Regions from separate parts of the Sporanaerobacter acetigenes DSM 13106 genome, predicted to be linked through region 3. Evidence: riboswitches for the same ligand, from Rfam matches in the RefSeq annotation. Region 3 holds a riboswitch; each other region holds the start of a gene.
What was found. A riboswitch is a leader RNA that binds a small molecule or an ion and turns the genes downstream of it on or off. The one in region 3 is predicted to bind cobalamin.
Positions count from the first base shown of each region.

Region 1: it holds a riboswitch for cobalamin, as region 3 does, so the genes downstream of both, BUA21_RS10495 (energy-coupling factor ABC transporter permease) here and BUA21_RS09640 (cobyric acid synthase) in region 3, are expected to answer to the same signal.
Region 2: it holds a riboswitch for cobalamin, as region 3 does, so the genes downstream of both, BUA21_RS10520 (sirohydrochlorin cobaltochelatase) here and BUA21_RS09640 (cobyric acid synthase) in region 3, are expected to answer to the same signal.

Region 1 covers NZ_FQXR01000011.1:4,997-10,628, reverse strand. Annotated here, with positions in the region: gene cbiQ (cobalt ECF transporter T component CbiQ) at 1-212, opposite strand, end outside; gene BUA21_RS10500 (energy-coupling factor ABC transporter substrate-binding protein) at 196-489, opposite strand; gene BUA21_RS10495 (energy-coupling factor ABC transporter permease) at 473-1,204, opposite strand; cobalamin riboswitch at 1,314-1,500, opposite strand; gene BUA21_RS10490 (RrF2 family transcriptional regulator) at 1,672-2,088, shown strand; gene glpK (glycerol kinase GlpK) at 2,110-3,615, opposite strand; gene BUA21_RS10480 (alpha/beta hydrolase family protein) at 3,706-5,574, opposite strand.
Region 2 covers NZ_FQXR01000011.1:11,047-16,678, forward strand. Annotated here, with positions in the region: gene cbiQ (cobalt ECF transporter T component CbiQ) at 1-54, shown strand, start outside; gene BUA21_RS10510 (energy-coupling factor ABC transporter ATP-binding protein) at 59-865, shown strand; gene BUA21_RS10515 (hypothetical protein) at 933-1,124, shown strand; cobalamin riboswitch at 1,189-1,364, shown strand; gene BUA21_RS10520 (sirohydrochlorin cobaltochelatase) at 1,463-2,236, shown strand; gene BUA21_RS10525 (FecCD family ABC transporter permease) at 2,252-3,253, shown strand; gene BUA21_RS10530 (ABC transporter ATP-binding protein) at 3,256-4,047, shown strand; gene BUA21_RS10535 (ABC transporter ATP-binding protein) at 4,070-4,906, shown strand; gene BUA21_RS10540 (ABC transporter permease) at 4,909-5,632, shown strand, end outside.
Region 3 covers NZ_FQXR01000009.1:26,255-31,886, forward strand. Annotated here, with positions in the region: gene BUA21_RS09630 (CapA family protein) at 1-726, shown strand, start outside; gene BUA21_RS09635 (patatin-like phospholipase family protein) at 789-1,988, shown strand; cobalamin riboswitch at 2,046-2,217, shown strand; gene BUA21_RS09640 (cobyric acid synthase) at 2,300-3,139, shown strand; gene cbiB (adenosylcobinamide-phosphate synthase CbiB) at 3,152-4,084, shown strand; gene BUA21_RS09650 (pyridoxal phosphate-dependent aminotransferase) at 4,093-5,142, shown strand; gene BUA21_RS09655 (cobyrinate a,c-diamide synthase) at 5,143-5,632, shown strand, end outside.

The DNA.
Region 1 (5,632 bases), on a different contig from region 3:
AATGGTGCATAATAAAACTTTAAATAATTTTTAATTGGAATCTTGGCTATCACTGTAGTAAATATAAACATTATCAAGAATATGATTAAATTAACATACAAATTATTTAAACCTATTGCTATAAAAAGAGCTCCTATGGCAAATAAAAATTTTGCCATAGGATTAAAATTTCTTAATCTATTTGTATAAGCATATTTATCTATTAGAAGCAACTTTTTTCTTTCCCTTCATATTTCCTAAAATATATCCAATAGCTCCAGCACCAATAGCTACTTGTACCGAAAACAACAAACTTTCAATTTCTCCACTTGGTGGTTCCCAAAGGCTGTCAAACCATGGTTCATAATCTGGATCTATTTCACCTATTATATCTTCAGCTGCATCGTCAGCGCCACCAAATTCAGAACTACCCATAAATATTAGAGGTACTATAATTATTACAATTGCCAATATAAATAACCATATATTTTTTTTATTTGATGATTTCATTTCCAAGCACCCCTTCCTCATTGTATTCAAGCAATAAATTGTAAATTATGCTTGTTAAGATGCCTTCTACTATTGCTAAAGGTATTTGTGTCACAGCAAATATACTCAAAAATTTTCCCATGGAACCTAAGAAGCCTGAAACTTTATCTGGAAAAGCCAAAGAAAGCTGAATGGAAGTGATGACATATGTGGCTAGATCCCCCAGTGCTGACGCTATAAATACAGATACCGAAGTTTTTACATTTCTCTTTTTTAAAAATTTAAACAATCCATAAGATACTAGTGGTCCTACCACCGCCATAGAAAAAGTATTCGCTCCCAAAGTAGTTAGCCCACCATGAGCAAGTAACAATGCTTGAAAAAGTAATACTATGATTCCAACAACAGTCATGGTAGTAGGTCCAAACAAAATTGCTCCTAATCCCACACCAGTAGGGTGAGAACAACTGCCTGTTACAGAAGGAATTTTAAGTGCTGACAATACAAATACAAATCCTCCTGCCAACCCTAAAAGCACCTTTCTATTTGTATCTTCCTTAAATACTTTGTTGACTCTGTTTATACCAACAATCAAAAATGGTAACGTAACAATCGTCCAAAAAATTGCCCACTTCACAGGCAAAAACCCTTCCATTATATGCATAGCATTAGATATAGAAGGAGCTAAAACTAGAAGTAAAAACATAAAGGATAATAAATACTTCTTGTTTTTCATAAAAACACCTCACTTTTTGTATTAAAAAAATCCCCAACTTCAGTTTAGGGATTTTTTTCCATATACGTTGAAAAACCAACAAAAAAGCTCAGACTTCCCACCGAAGACTTACTCAAAAAAGCCATAGGCAGGTCTCCTGACTTGTGGATCATCCTACTTTCAATGCCTTCCCAGAAAAAATCCAGTGGACTATATTGATTTCGTACCCACTTACAGTAGCGGGGGCTGCATCGGATTTTCACCGATTTCCCTTTTAATACTTTATGCAAAACATAACCTATACTTTTCTCATATTCACTTTTTCATAAATAACATTATCACAAGAAAAAGAATCTTTCAACATATATATTCCAAAATACTTATTTCCCGTCACAATAGTATGATATTAATATGTCAATATTATGTTGACAAAATAGCCCTTCTTGTATATAATGAGGTAAAATATATTGATATTTAAGGAGCATAATATGAAAATAACTCAAGAAGCTGATTATGGACTGAGAGTAGTAGCTTACCTATCAAAATTGGGACCAGGAGCAAAATTGAGTGCTAATATAATATCTGAAAAACAAAATATACCGTTAAGGTTTCTTTTAAAACTTCTTCAAAAATTGAGAGATGCAAATATAGTAGAATCATTCATGGGAGTTAAAGGTGGCTATGCTCTAAAAAAAGCACCTAGTGAAATAACTTTAAAAGATGTTATAGAAGCCATAGAAGGACCTATTTACTTAAATCGATGTCTTGAACATCCAGAAGAATGTAACAACGAAGGCCCAGAAAAATGTCCTGTACATAAAACTTTGGAAGAAATTCAAGAGAATTTTAAAAATGATTTAGATTCAGTATCATTTCAAGATATCATAGACAGATGCAAAGAATAGGGGAAAACCCCTATTCTTTTTTTATTGTTCTTCTACTTCCCATTTTTTTGATCTTTCAATTGCCATTTCCCATCCTGCATATATCTTTTCTCTATGCTCCTCATTCATTTCTGGATTAAATATTCTGTCTACATTCCATTTTGTAGATATTTCTTCTGTGTCTTTCCAGAAACCTACTGCTAATCCTGCTAAATATGCTGCTCCTAGTGCTGTAGTTTCTATAACTTTTGGTCTGTGAACAGGTACTCCTAATATATCTGACTGGAATTGCATTAGGAAATTATTTGCCACAGCACCACCATCTACTTTTAATGCTTTTAGGGCTATTCCTGAATCTTCTTCCATTGCCTGTAATACATCTTTGGTTTGATAGGCTATAGCTTCAAGAGCAGCCCTTATGATATGATTCCTATTTGCCCCTCTAGTAAGCCCTACAATAGTCCCCCTTGCATACATATCCCAATATGGAGCTCCAAGACCTACAAATGCTGGCACTATATATACTCCGTTTGTATCCTCAACCTTTGAAGCAAAATATTCACTATCTGCTGAATCTGATATAAGTCTTAATTCATCTCTTAACCATTGAATAAGTGCTCCTGCTATAAATATACTACCTTCTAGTGCATAGTTGACTTTCCCGTCAAGACCCCAAGCAATTGTTGTAAGTAATCCATTTTTTGATGGCACTGCTACTTCACCTGTATTCATGAGCATGAAGCAACCTGTACCATAGGTGTTTTTAGCCATTCCTTCTCCATAGCAAGCCTGACCAAATAGTGCTGCTTGCTGATCTCCTGCTATTCCTGCTATAGGAATTTCAGCTCCGCCAAAAGTTTTTTCGTCTGTTACGCCATATACTTCACTGGATGGCCTTGCTTCTGGCAACATCGAAATAGGAATATCTAATTCTTTTAATATTTTTTCATCCCAGCATAAATTCTTTATATTAAATAGCATAGTCCTTGATGCATTTGAATAATCAGTTACATGAACTTTGCCTCTGGTCAAATTCCAAAGTAGCCAAGTGTCAATATTTCCAAAGAGGAGCTCCCCATTTTCTGCTTTTTCCCTAGCCCCTTCTACATTGTCAAGTATCCATTTGATTTTGGTACCTGAAAAATATGCATCTATTACTAGTCCTGTATTATCTTTTATATATTCTTCTAATCCTCTTTTTTTCAATTCATCACATATTGGAGCCGTTCTTCTACATTGCCAAACTATGGCATTGTATATAGGTTTCCCTGTGTTTTTATCCCATACTACAGTAGTTTCTCTTTGGTTTGTAATGCCTATAGCAGCTACTTCTTGAGGTCTAACCCCGGCAGTTTCTAATACTTCTCTTGCCACTCCCATTTGGCTACCCCATATTTCCATTGGATCGTGTTCTACCCAACCTGGTTTTGGGTATATTTGTTTGAACTCTTTTTGAGCTACTTGAACTATTTCTGCATTTTTGTTAAACAGTATAGTCCTTGAACTTGTAGTGCCTTGATCTAGTGCCATTATATACTTCTTTTCCACTGTGCTAATCCCCCTAATACTTTTATTATTTATACAATACAATTTATATGATTGTCATAATTCTAATCAAAACACTTATCTATATAAAATCTATAGTTGAGTAAGAGTATTAGTACATGTCATCAAAGTTACAACAATAGCATTAATTATGCCTGCAAGATAAGGATTGTTTGTTGCTCGATAAATTTTTCGAGAAACAACAGCTGCAAGTGGTAAAATAACAACAATAGGGAACAACCAAATCTCCGCTATAGTTGAAATACTTTTAAAGAATACATCTCCCGTTTTAAAGAATGTAATATACTGCATAGCCACAATGACAATAGCACTTAATCCATTAAATAAAGCTAATACGGCAGTATTCATCCATTCCTTTTTGCCTATAGAAACATAGTTGAAACTGTTAACAGACATAGAATTTGCAATATAGAATATAAGGAACAATGGTAAATATCTTAAAGTGATAGCAATTTTATCTGGTGTAAAGGCTTTAATAGCAATTACCCATATACGGAAATCTGTCTTAAAGAAGTAATCTGCAATAAACACAAGCGCAAAAGATACAACAACTACAATTAAAGACAATCCAATAGTCTTAAGTAAATTTTTAGAACTTATAGCAACACCATTTTCATGAAGATCTACTCCTTGTTTTTTGCCATATAACTTATATGACAATAGCATGATAAGTAAGGTAACAACTCCCATAACTGCACTCCAAATGCCTATGAAATATACAGGCTCTTGTGGGAAAAACGAAGGAATACTGCTCATAGTTGCATTGAAAAGTTTTATATAAGTAAAACCAGAAATTATTGTACTTACGATTAAACCTCCCCAGAACCAAGCCTTACCTTCAGCCGCAGGAGCTGGTGCAATTGTTACTTCTTCAGAAGCTCTTAGAGATTCAAAAGCTCTTGTATATAACATCGCTTTAGTGAAACTTACAATGAACATTATAAATCCGATTAGTCCAATAAGGTTAAATAGAACTTTAAATTGCCAAATTTGGCTAGACGATGAAATTGGATTTGGTGCACCAAAAGCATCTTCGAAAAATTCTATACCATATGAAGCACATTTTGCAGAAAAATGATTCCAAGGGTGAATTTGTGCAGGATTATAAATAACACGACTAGATGTTTCACCATCAACTTCTTGTTTATAAATAGTTTCACTTGTACGAGTTTCACCTTCAACTTTTGGATCTACACCAAAATTTAAAAAAGATTGTGCATACTCAGTTTTAAGATAGTCTCGAGGAACTGTATACCCACCATTTTCTGTCTTGCTACGGAAGAAAAATTCATCATATTGAGCTGCAATAATACCAACATCACGGTTGCCATATACATTGTCATATTCTTGTTCATCCGTCCTGAAAGCCCAGTACAATGGCTCGCCTGGATCATTTGTATACATTGCATCATTACCAATAAGCAAAACAGCAGAAATTAGCTGCTCATCTTTCTCCTTAAGATTGTCGTCTTTAATAGACCAGTTAGCAGCTCTAGCTCCATTCGAATGCCCAGTAACACCTATACGTGTTTTATCTACATAAGGAAGACTAGACATAAGTTCTACTGCATCATACATACCAGTACCACGATTTTCCCACTCTTCTGGAGTTACAGCATCAGAATTTCCATGCCCATACATATCAATTGACATAACAACATAGCCACGACGTGAATACTCAACATAATTTAAATCCTGCATTTCACGATTGTTGTACCAACCATGACTAGTAATAATCGCAGGAGCTGGTGTATCCTTTGTAGCATTTTCAGGAATAAAAAGCAATGCACTCATAAGATGCCCAGATGGAGTTTCCCAACGTAAATCCTTAATTTCAACTCTACCACCTGATGTTTGTACTGCAGAGGCACCAATCATACTTATTAAGCATAGCACTAAAGAAATTGCGAGAATTCTAAAATTCTTTTTCTTATTATCCATTTTTCTAGTCCCCTTTTTTAATTATCATATGAATTTTTCAAAACTTTTTCTCAAATAT
Region 2 (5,632 bases), on a different contig from region 3:
ATGATTATTTCATTAGATAGCAAATTGTATAATGGTGAGTTTAAAGTAGGGTGATAAAATGATTGAGACCAAGAATTTAACTTATTTTTATGAAGATGGTACAATGGCATTAGAAGATGTAAGTATAGATTTAAACAGGGGTAGAAAAGTTGGCATAATTGGCTCTAATGGGTCTGGAAAGTCTACACTTTTTCTAAATATGATTGGAATTTTGAAGCCTAAAAAAGGAAAAGTATTATATAAAGGGAAAAGTATAGAATACAATAAAAAATATTTAAGAGAATATAGAAGTGAAGTGAATATAGTATTTCAAGATCCAGATAAACAGATATTTTATTCTAATGTATATGATGATGTGGCTTTTGCCTTAAGAAATATGGGATATGAGGAAGAAGAAATATTGAGAAGAGTGGACAGGGTTTTAAAAAGGGTAGGAGCTTATGATTTTAAAGAAAAACCTGTCCATTTTTTAAGTTATGGACAAAAAAAGAGAATTGCTATTGCTGGTGTATTGGTTATGGATGGAAGTACAATATTGTTTGATGAACCTACAAGTGGACTAGATCCAGTTATGACTAGAGAAGTCATAAATATTATAGAGGATATAAGTAAGGAAAAAAACATAGCTATTTCTAGTCATGACATGAATTTGATATATGAGCTTTGTGATTATATATATATATTAAATAATGGAAAAGTCATAGCTGAAGGTTTAGTTGAAGATGTGTTTGTTCAGAAAGAAATTTTACAAAAAGCTGGGCTGGATGAGCCATGGCTTGTAAAACTTCACAAGAAATTAGGAATTCCCCTTTTTAAAAATGAAGAAAAATTTTTTGAATATTGGTCTGAAAAGTATGGAAAATAATTCAGAAAATATTGAAAATTATCTTTATTTACATAGGTTTATAGTGTAAAATATAGAAAAGGATATTTTGGATAAAAAGTTAAAAAGGGGCTGGGAAGAAATGAGTTTACAATATGATGAGGAGTATGATGAATTGCTGGGGGAAGTAGAAAAAATTATTCTCGAAAGGTATGTAGATCAAAAAGACGAATTGATTGACTATTGTTTGAGCTTAGATAAAGATGAATTAAAAAATCTATATATGGATATTGCTTACTGATTGGTATTTGACAAAATTTTATTGTATTCATGTTATTTTTGTGATAGTATGAATTAAGTACAAGTGAATAAATGAAAGTATAGGTATTTTATTTAAAAGGGAAATCGGTGAAAATCCGATGCAGCCCCCGCTACTGTAAGTGGGTACGAAATCAATATAGTCCACTGGATTTTTTCTGGGAAGGCATTGAAAGTAGGATGATCCACAAGCCAGGAGACCTGCCTATGGCTTTTTTGAGTAAGTCTTCGGTGGGAAGTCTGAGCTTTTTTGTTGTGTTTAAAAAAAGTAAATCCTATAGTCCTCTGAAGACTGTAGGATTTTTTTATTGAGGTGATGATATGAAAAAAGCTATTTTAGTTGTAAGTTTTGGTACAACTTATGAAGAGACAAGAAAAATTTGTATAGAGAGTGTGGAAAATAAAATTAGAGATAGATTTTCTGACTTTGAGGTGAGAAGGGCTTTTACTTCTCAAATGGTGATAAATAAATTAAAAAATAGAGATGGAATAGTAGTAGATAATGTGAGTGAAGCATTGAATAGGTTGAAAAGAGAAGCATTTGAACAAATATATATACAATCTCTCCATATAATACCTGGTCATGAATTTGAAAAGTTAATTGGACAAGTTCATGATTTTGAGGAAGAAAATAAGAATATTCATATAAGTATTGGAAGACCATTGTTGTTTGATGAAGGGGATTATGAAAAAGTAGTAAATGCATTGGATATTTTAAATTTGAGGGAAAATGAAGCAATGGTATATATGGGGCATGGTACGGATCATGCCAATGATAAATGCTATGATTTGCTTCAGCAAAGCTTTAGAGAAAAAGGTTTTCAAAGAATTTATATTGGTACAGTTGAAGGAAAGAAAACTATTGAAGATATAATTCCTATTTTGAAGGAAGAAAAAATAGACAAAGTCATATTGAAACCCTTTATGTTGGTTGCAGGAGATCATGCCAACAATGACATGGCGGGGGATGGTAAGGATTCATGGAAAAGTATACTTTTAAAAGAAGGATTTCAAGTGGCAACATATATAAAGGGATTGGGAGAAATTGAGAGTATACAAGAATTGTTTGTTTCTAATTTAAAAAATATGATTTAGTCAGGAGAAATGATAATGAGCAGTTGTGAAGAAAAAAATGGAACGAGTAAGGGATTTATATTGATTTTACTTGTAGTTTTGTGTATTGTAAGTTTTTTTGTAAGCATTGGGAATGGTGCGGTGAAAATATCTCCTAGAGAAATAGTTGATGCAATTCTTTTTGAAAAGGATACGATTAATTATCAAGTTATATGGAATGTGAGACTTCCTAGAACTATAGTGGCAGGCCTTGTAGGAATATGCCTTTCACTGTCAGGAGCTATTTTGCAAGGGATCATGAGAAATCCTTTGGCAGGTCCCAATATCATAGGGGTTTCTTCTGGCGGAGGGCTTATGGCTTTAACAATTCTCATATTATTTCCTGAATTTTATTATTTAGTTCCAGCAGGTGCTTTCATAGGTTCACTATTAGCTACTTTATTTATATATTGTTTAGCTTGGAAAGATGGTGTTCTTCCTACACGGCTTATTTTAGCTGGTGTAGCTGTTTCATCACTTTTAAATGCAGGAATAAATGCTCTTATGACTTTTTTCCCGGATAAAGTTGCAGGGGTCATAGGTTTTATGGTAGGAGGACTTTCAGCTACTACTTGGTCTCAAGTAAAATTGTTGTTTCCATATGCAGTTGTAGGAGTGTTTTTGACTATGTTGATTCCAAATAAATTAAATATATTGATGTTAGGTGATGAGGTAGCTACTGGGTTGGGACTAAATGTAGAGAGAACTAGATTTAGTTTTATAGTTCTTTCCTCTTTACTTGCAGGAAGTGCTGTGAGTGTTGTTGGACTTTTGGGATTTGTAGGTCTTATAGTGCCTCATATGGCTAGGCTTTTCATAGGTTCAGATTATAGATATTTGTTTCCAGCTTGTGTTTTTTTTGGAGCTTCAGTAGTTATATTGTGTGATACTTTGGCTAGAGTACTATTTGCACCTATGGAAATTCCTGTAGGAATTATAATGTCAGCTCTTGGCGCTCCATTTTTCCTATACTTATTAAGAAAAAAGGAGAGTGTTTAACGGTGGGAATCAAAGTACAAGATCTCTATGTGAACTATGGTGAGAAAGAAGTTATAAAAGGTGTAAACCTTCAAATTGAAGATGGACATGTAGTGACTGTTATCGGACCCAATGGTTCGGGAAAATCAACTATTTTAAAGTCTATATCTAGATGTTTAAAACCTGTAAAGGGCAAGGTTTATTTAGATGATGAAAATATTTACACTATTAATACCAAGAAAGTGGCTCAAAAATTAGCCATACTTCCTCAAGTGAAAAACGTATCTTCTGATGTAGTTGTAGAAGAGCTGGTTTCCTATGGAAGATATCCACATTTGGGATTTGGAAAGAAATTAAAAAAAGAAGATTTGGAAATTGTAGATTGGGCCATAGAAAAGACTGGGCTTAAAGATTTAAGAAAGAGATTTGTAGCTACCCTTTCAGGAGGAGAAAGACAAAGAGCTTGGATAGCTATGTCACTTGCTCAAAAACCTAAAATATTGCTACTTGATGAACCTACTACTTTTTTGGATATTTCTTATCAATTAGAAGTACTTGAACTTATAAAAGAATTAAATCAAACCTTAAATCTTACAGTAGTCATGGTTCTTCATGATTTAAATCAAGCTGCTAGGTATTCTGATGAAATATTTGTTATAAAGGATGGAAAACTGTCCAAATCTGGATGTCCAGAAGATATAATAAATGCCAGTTTGCTTAAAGATGTTTTTAGGATCGAGGCGGACATATATGAGGATTCTATAAACAATTGTCCTTATTTTATACCTAAGAAAATAAACAAGGTTGTTAATTGAATAGGATATGGATGTGATTTAATTGATAGAAATAAATGACGTGTCTAAGATGTTTGGAGAATTTGCAGCTGTAGATAATGTAAATTTGAAAATTCAAGACGGGGAATTTTTAGGTCTTTTGGGTCCTAATGGTGCAGGGAAAACTACAATTATAAAGATGCTCACAGGCCTTTTGAAGCCTACAACCGGCACTATTTATGTAGATGGAGAAAAAATGTCTAGAAACAATATGAAAATAAAAAAGAGAATAGGAGTAGTTCCTCAATATACCAATTTAGACAAAGAGCTGACTGCCTATGAAAATCTAATTTTTGCAGCTAAATTGTTTAAGATAAAGGACTATAAAAACAAAATAGAAGAGCTTCTTACATTTATGGAATTAGAGAAACACAAAAATAAAAAAGCTATGAATCTTTCGGGTGGTATGGAAAGAAGACTTATGATAGCTAAGGCTCTTATCAATGATCCGGATATAATTTTCCTTGATGAACCTACTGTGGGAATTGATTTAAATGGAAGAAGGAAGATATGGGATATACTGAAGGGCATGAAAGCAATGGGAAAGACTGTACTCTTTACGACTCATTATATTGAAGAGGCAGATTATCTGTGCAATCAGGTTTGCTTGATAAACAATGGAAGAGTATTTAAAAAAGAAACTCCTGAAAAACTCAAGAATGATTTAGGCATATATACTGTTGAATATTTTGACAGTGAAATGAAGACTAATTATGAATATTTTAAAGATAAAGATGGAGCAGAAAAGTATATTTCAAGCATTGAATATGTTTCATATACCATAAGGAAAACAACACTTGAAGATGTATTTTATAACTTTACAAATAGAAAGGTAGTATAAAAATGGAAGTTTTTGCTGTATTATGGAGAGAATTTATTTTTTTCAAAAGGAGATTTTGGAAGATAACAACTTCAGCTATTATGACACCCCTTTTATATCTCATAGCTTTTGGCTGGGGATTAGGTAAAGACATAGTCATAGAAGGAGCAACATATATGCATTTTGTCATGCCAGGTATAATTGCACTTTCTACTATGAATACAAGTTTTAATGCTGTAGCTATAAGAATTAATATTTCAAAACTCCATGAAAAAAGTTTTGAATACTATTTAACTTCTCCAGTAAATATGAGTTTATTAGCCTTTGGTCACATTCTTGCCGGTGCGTTTAGAGGAATGTATGCAGCTTTTTTGATATTTCTTATATCATTTATATTTGGTATAAAAATACATATAGATTTTTATTTTGTATTAATTTGTTTTTTAAACAGTTTTTTATTTGCAGCTTTTGGATATGGTGCTGCTCTTTCAATAGAGAGTCACTATGATATGAATAGGTTTACTACCTATGTAATGACTCCTATGTCATTTTTGTGTGGTACTTTCTTTTCACTTAAGAATTTGCCCCCTGTAGTTAAAGAGACAATAGGGATATTACCTCTCTCTCATACTTCCCAGTCCTTAAGAGATATTGTATTGAAAGGGCAGTTTGACCATAAATCTATATTAGCACTTTTAATTTATGCAATAGGATTTTATTTTTTTGGTGTAGCCATGAGTTACAGAG
Region 3 (5,632 bases):
AAAGAATCAGGTATAGATGTGGTGACTCTTGCAAACAATCATGTGCTAGATTATGGATATGATGGATTTATGGATACGCTAAATAATTTAGATAAATACGAAATCAAGTATACAGGAGCTGGAAGAAATAAAAAGGAAGCAGTGAAGGGAATTGTAGCTGAGGAGAATGGAGTTAAAATTGGCATTGTAGCTTATTCAAGAGTTATACCGGATTCAAAGTGGTATGCAAACGATAAAAGACCTGGAGTTCTCAGCGGATATGATCCTTATGTAGATGAAATGTGTAAAAAGATTCAAGAGATGAAGAAAAACATAGATATAGTAGTTTTCTCTATTCACTGGGGAGTTGAAAGAAGTACTGCTCCAAGGGCACAAGAGATAAAGCTTGCTAAAAAAGCAATAGATAATGGTGCAGATGTTGTCATGGGTCATCATCCTCATGTTCTGCAAGGGATACAGGTTTATAAGGGAAAACCTATTTTTTATAGCTTAGGAAATTTTGTTTTCAATTCAACAAGTGAATTAAGCAAGAAGACTATGATTGGGCAAGTAGTCATAAAGAATAAGAAAATAGAAAGAGTAAATATCATACCATGTAAAATAGTTAATTCAAGACCTATACCTTTAGAGGGCAAAGATAAAGTAGAAGCCATATCCTATATAAATGGTCTATCTAAAGGGTTTAATACCAAGATAGAAAAAGAAGGATTTATAGATATAAAGTAGAATTTATAATATTTATTAAGCTATTATGGGTATATAAAAAGAAAATAAATGGGGGTGCTTTTATGTACGGTGTAATTCTTGAAGGTGGAGGAGCCAAAGGAGCATATCATATAGGAGCATATAAAGCTATAATGGATATGGGAATTGAAATTGGCGGAATAGCAGGCACTTCTGTTGGAGCGTTGAATGGTGCCATGTTGGTTCAAGGCGAATATGAGAAAGCCTATGAACTTTGGTACAATATGACTTATTCACGAGTCATAGAAGCCAATGATGAGAAAATAGAAAAAATAAAAAATGGGAAGATGAGTAGAAGTGATATAAAAAACTTAGCAGGGGCAATTAAAGGAGTTATAAATGATGGAGGATTAGATATAACTCCTTTGAGAAATTTGTTAGAAGAAGTAATAGATGAAGAAAAAATTAGAAATTCAGGAAAGGATTTTGGCATAGTCACAGTATCCCTTTCAGATTTAAAACCTGTGGAAATATATATTGAAGATATCCCTAAAGGAATGCTTGTAGATTATTTAATTGCTAGTGCATATTTTCCTGTATTTAAAAAAGAAAAAATAGATGGGAAAAAGTATATAGATGGAGGAGTTTACAACAATCTTCCTATAAATTTGCTTTCGGATAAAGGATATAAAGATTTAATTGCTATAAGGACTCATGGGGTAGGGAGAGCTAAAAAATTTGACACTAAAGATTTAAATATTATATATATTTCGCCCAATGAGGATTTAGGGAAAACCTTAGATTTTGACAGTGAAACAGCTAGAAGGGATTTGCAACTTGGATATTATGATGGAATAAAGGCTTTGAGAAAACTTAAGGGCTATAAATACTATATTGAACCTAAAAGAGATGAAGAATATTTTTTAAATACTCTATTAAATTTAGGTGAAGACAAAATTTTAGAGATAGGACAAGTTCTTGGTATAGAAAATGTACCTTATAGAAGGGCTTTGTTTGAGTTTATAATGCCAAAGATAAGTGAAATTTTAGGAACAGATAAAGAAAATGATTATGAAGATATTGTCATAAGATTCCTCGAAATATTGGCAGAAAAATATGATATAGAAAAATTCAAGATATATTCTTATGATGAATTTTTAGATATTGTCAAGAAACAATATAAAGAAAGAGAAATAAAAGAAGACAATGGAGGAATATTAGCTAAAGTTGTAAAAAAAGTAGATTTTCTTTCTGCATTGAACAAAGATGAAACAACTTTAAACATTGCGGATATCATATTTTAAAGCATGGGGACGAATCTATTTGACATAAAATAAATAAGAATGATATTATTAAATTGAAAATAGAATAGTGGTTTAGGTGCCCTATGGGTTAAAAGGGAAAGTGGTGAAATTCCACTACAGCCCCCGCTACTGTAAATGGTGACGAATTCCATATCCACTGGCTTTGCTGGGAAGGAGGAAAGAGGATTTAGCCATGAGTCAGGAAACCTGCCTGAACTAAAAGCATTCTTTCGGAGGGAAAGGTAGTGTTTGTTTTTGGTTTATAGGCAAGAGAACTTCGAGAAGGTTCTCTTTTTTTTGGAGGTGAGAAAGTGACAAGTATTATGGTACAAGGTACTACTTCTTCTGCAGGAAAGAGTATGCTTTGCACAGCATTGTGTAGAATATTTGTAGAAGATGGATTTACTGTATTTCCATTTAAATCTCAAAACATGTCATCTAAGTCTTATATCCTTGAAGATGACCGTGAAATAAGTACAGCACAAGCACTTCAAGCTGCTGCTGCTAGACTTAAGCCAGATTCAAGAATGAATCCCATTCTTTTGAAGCCTACTGGAGATAGAACTAGTCAAGTTTTTATAGATGGCGAAAATAAATATACTATGGATGCGGTAGAATATTTTAAATTTAAAAGTAGTTTAAAACCTATGATATTAAAGACGTTTAAAGAAATTGAGAGCACTTATGATGTAGTAGTCATAGAAGGGGCAGGGAGTCCAGCAGAAATAAATTTAAAGGAAAATGATATTGTAAATATGGGTATGGCTGAAATGGCAGATTCTCCAGTATTGTTGATAGCTGATATAGATAGAGGAGGTGTATTTGCATCTCTCTATGGAACAGTAATGCTTTTAGAGGAAGAAGAAAGGAAGAGAATAAAAGGACTTGTCATAAATAAGTTTAGAGGAGATATATCTCTTTTACAATCAGGCATAGACATGATAGAAAAACTAATTCATATTCCTGTAGTTGGAACTATTCCCTATGTTCATTTGGAACTTGAAGATGAAGATAGTCTTTTAGATTATGAAAAGAATTGCAATAGCAAAGAACAAAGGGAATGGGAAAGAGAAGAAGAGATATCTAAACTTGCAAAGGTAGTTAGAGAAAATATGAATATGGAGTATATTTACTCTGTTTTAAAGAAATAGGTGAATTATGTGATGGATATTATATTGGCAGTTCTTTTAGATTTGCTTATAGGAGATCCTTACAGTTTTCCTCATCCAGTGAAGTATATGGGAAAGCTTATTTCAGCGGAAGACAATTTGCAAAGAAAGATTTTCAAAACTAAAAGAGGACTTAAAATAGGAGGATTCATAATAGTTTTTTTGAATATTTGCATAGCCTATTTTGTTCCGTTTTTACTACTTAAAAGTATAAAAAAATATGAGCTTATATATCATATAGTTAATGTATATCTTATATATACTTGTATTGCCGCTAGATGTCTTCACAAAGAAGCAATGAAAGTATATAAAGCATTTGACGATGGAATAGAAGAGGCTAGATTGAAACTTTCGTATATAGTGGGAAGAGATACAGAAAACTTGACTGAATCTGAAATAATCAAGGCAGATATAGAAACGGTAGCAGAAAATACTTCTGATGGAGTCATTGCACCTATATTTTATATTTTACTTTTTGGAGCACCTGGTGGAATGATGTATAAAATGATAAATACTATGGATTCTATGCTTGGATATATGAACGAAAAATATATAGATTTGGGCTATTTTCCAGCGAGAGTAGATGATGTATTTAATTTTATCCCAGCAAGGATTTCAGGAATTTTGATGTGCGTATCTTCTATGTTTAAATATGATGTAAAAAATGGATTTAAAATAATGCTTAGAGATAGAAAAAATCATAAAAGTCCCAATTCAGCTTATCCTGAAGGAGCTGTGGCAGGACTTTTAAATATACAGCTTGGCGGAAGCAGCTATTATTTTGGGAAGATAGTAGAAAAACCTACTATTGGAGATGACAATAGGTCATTAGAAAAAGATGATATAAAAAGAACTGTTGAAATAATGTATAGAGCTGAAATGATTTTGATTTTTATTTATATTTGTATTGTTCTTTTAGAAAAGTAGGTGAGTTTATGGAACATGGTGGAGATTTAATTTCTTATAGTGATTTTTATGATGGAGAACTTATAGATTTTTCTAGCAATATAAATCCATTAGGGCCTCCTGGTGGATTGTATGAAATCCTTTCAAATTCCCTTCATACTTTGACAAGATATCCAGATATAAAATATAGACATCTTAAAAAGTGTATTGCTGATTATTTAAAATGTAGAGTTGGGAATGTAGTGGTTGGCAATGGGGCAGTTGAAATAATAGATAATTTTATACAGCTATTTAACAGAGTTGTAGTATTTGTACCTTCTTTTATTGAATATGAAAAAAGAGGGAAAATACATGGAAAAGAAGTTTTAAGATTAAATTATACAGAAGATTTCAAGATAGATTTAAATATTTTAGAAATTAATATAAAACATGGAGATTTACTTATTTTAGGGAACCCCAACAATCCCACAGGTTTAAGAATTGAAAGAGAGATATTGTCAAGTATATATAAAATAGTTAAAAAGAAAGATGGTTTTTTACTTTTAGATGAGGCATTTTATGAATTTTGTCCTGAAGATTATGATAGCATAGACATATTTAAGGACTATGACTTTGAAAATGTAGGAATCATAAGGGCAGCAACTAAATTTTTTGCTCTTCCAGGAATTCGTTTGGGATATGGATGTACTTCCATAGATTTAAAAAAAACATATGATGCTATGGAATTACCTTGGAGTATAAACTCCTTGGCAGAAATAGCTGGAAACTATATTTTTAGTTGTAAGGATTATATAGAAAAAAGTAAATTATATATGGGAAATGAAAGAAAATTTATATTTGAGGAGCTTTCAAAAATAAATGGATTAAAACCCCATAGTACTGATACCAATTATATGCTTATTAAATTGCTTAAATGGAATGAAGAATATGTATTCAATTATTTTCTTAAAGAAGGTATGGTTATAAGAAAGTGTTCTGGTTTTCAAGGACTTGATACTAGCTATATTCGAATAGCCATAAAAAGAAGAGAAGATAATCTAAAGCTCATTGAGACTTTTAAAAATTTGGAGAGGATATAGATGAAGAGTATTATGATTTCGGCTCCTTCTAGTGGAAGTGGGAAGACTATAATTACATTAGGAATTGTGAGGGCCCTTAAAAAAAGAGGATTAAATGTATGTTGCTATAAGACAGGTCCAGACTATATAGACAAGAAATTTTTAGAGTTGGCTTCTGGATCAGCTGCTGGGAATTTAGATATTCATCTTATGGGAATGGATGGAATAGAACGTTCCCTTTCCATGGGGAATGGAGAAGTTGCAGTAGTAGAAGGTGCTATGGGATACTTTGATGGAATTTACAATACTTTTGAAAATTCATCCTATGATATTTCAAGAAAACTTAATATAAATACAATACTTGTATATACTCCAAAGGGAGAAATGTTTTCAGCTATACCCAAGATAAAGGGTATGGTAGATTTTCAAGATTCAAATATAGTTGGAGTTATTTTAAATAAAGTCAGAAAAGACATATATGCATTGATGAAAGAACAAATTGAAAAGTATA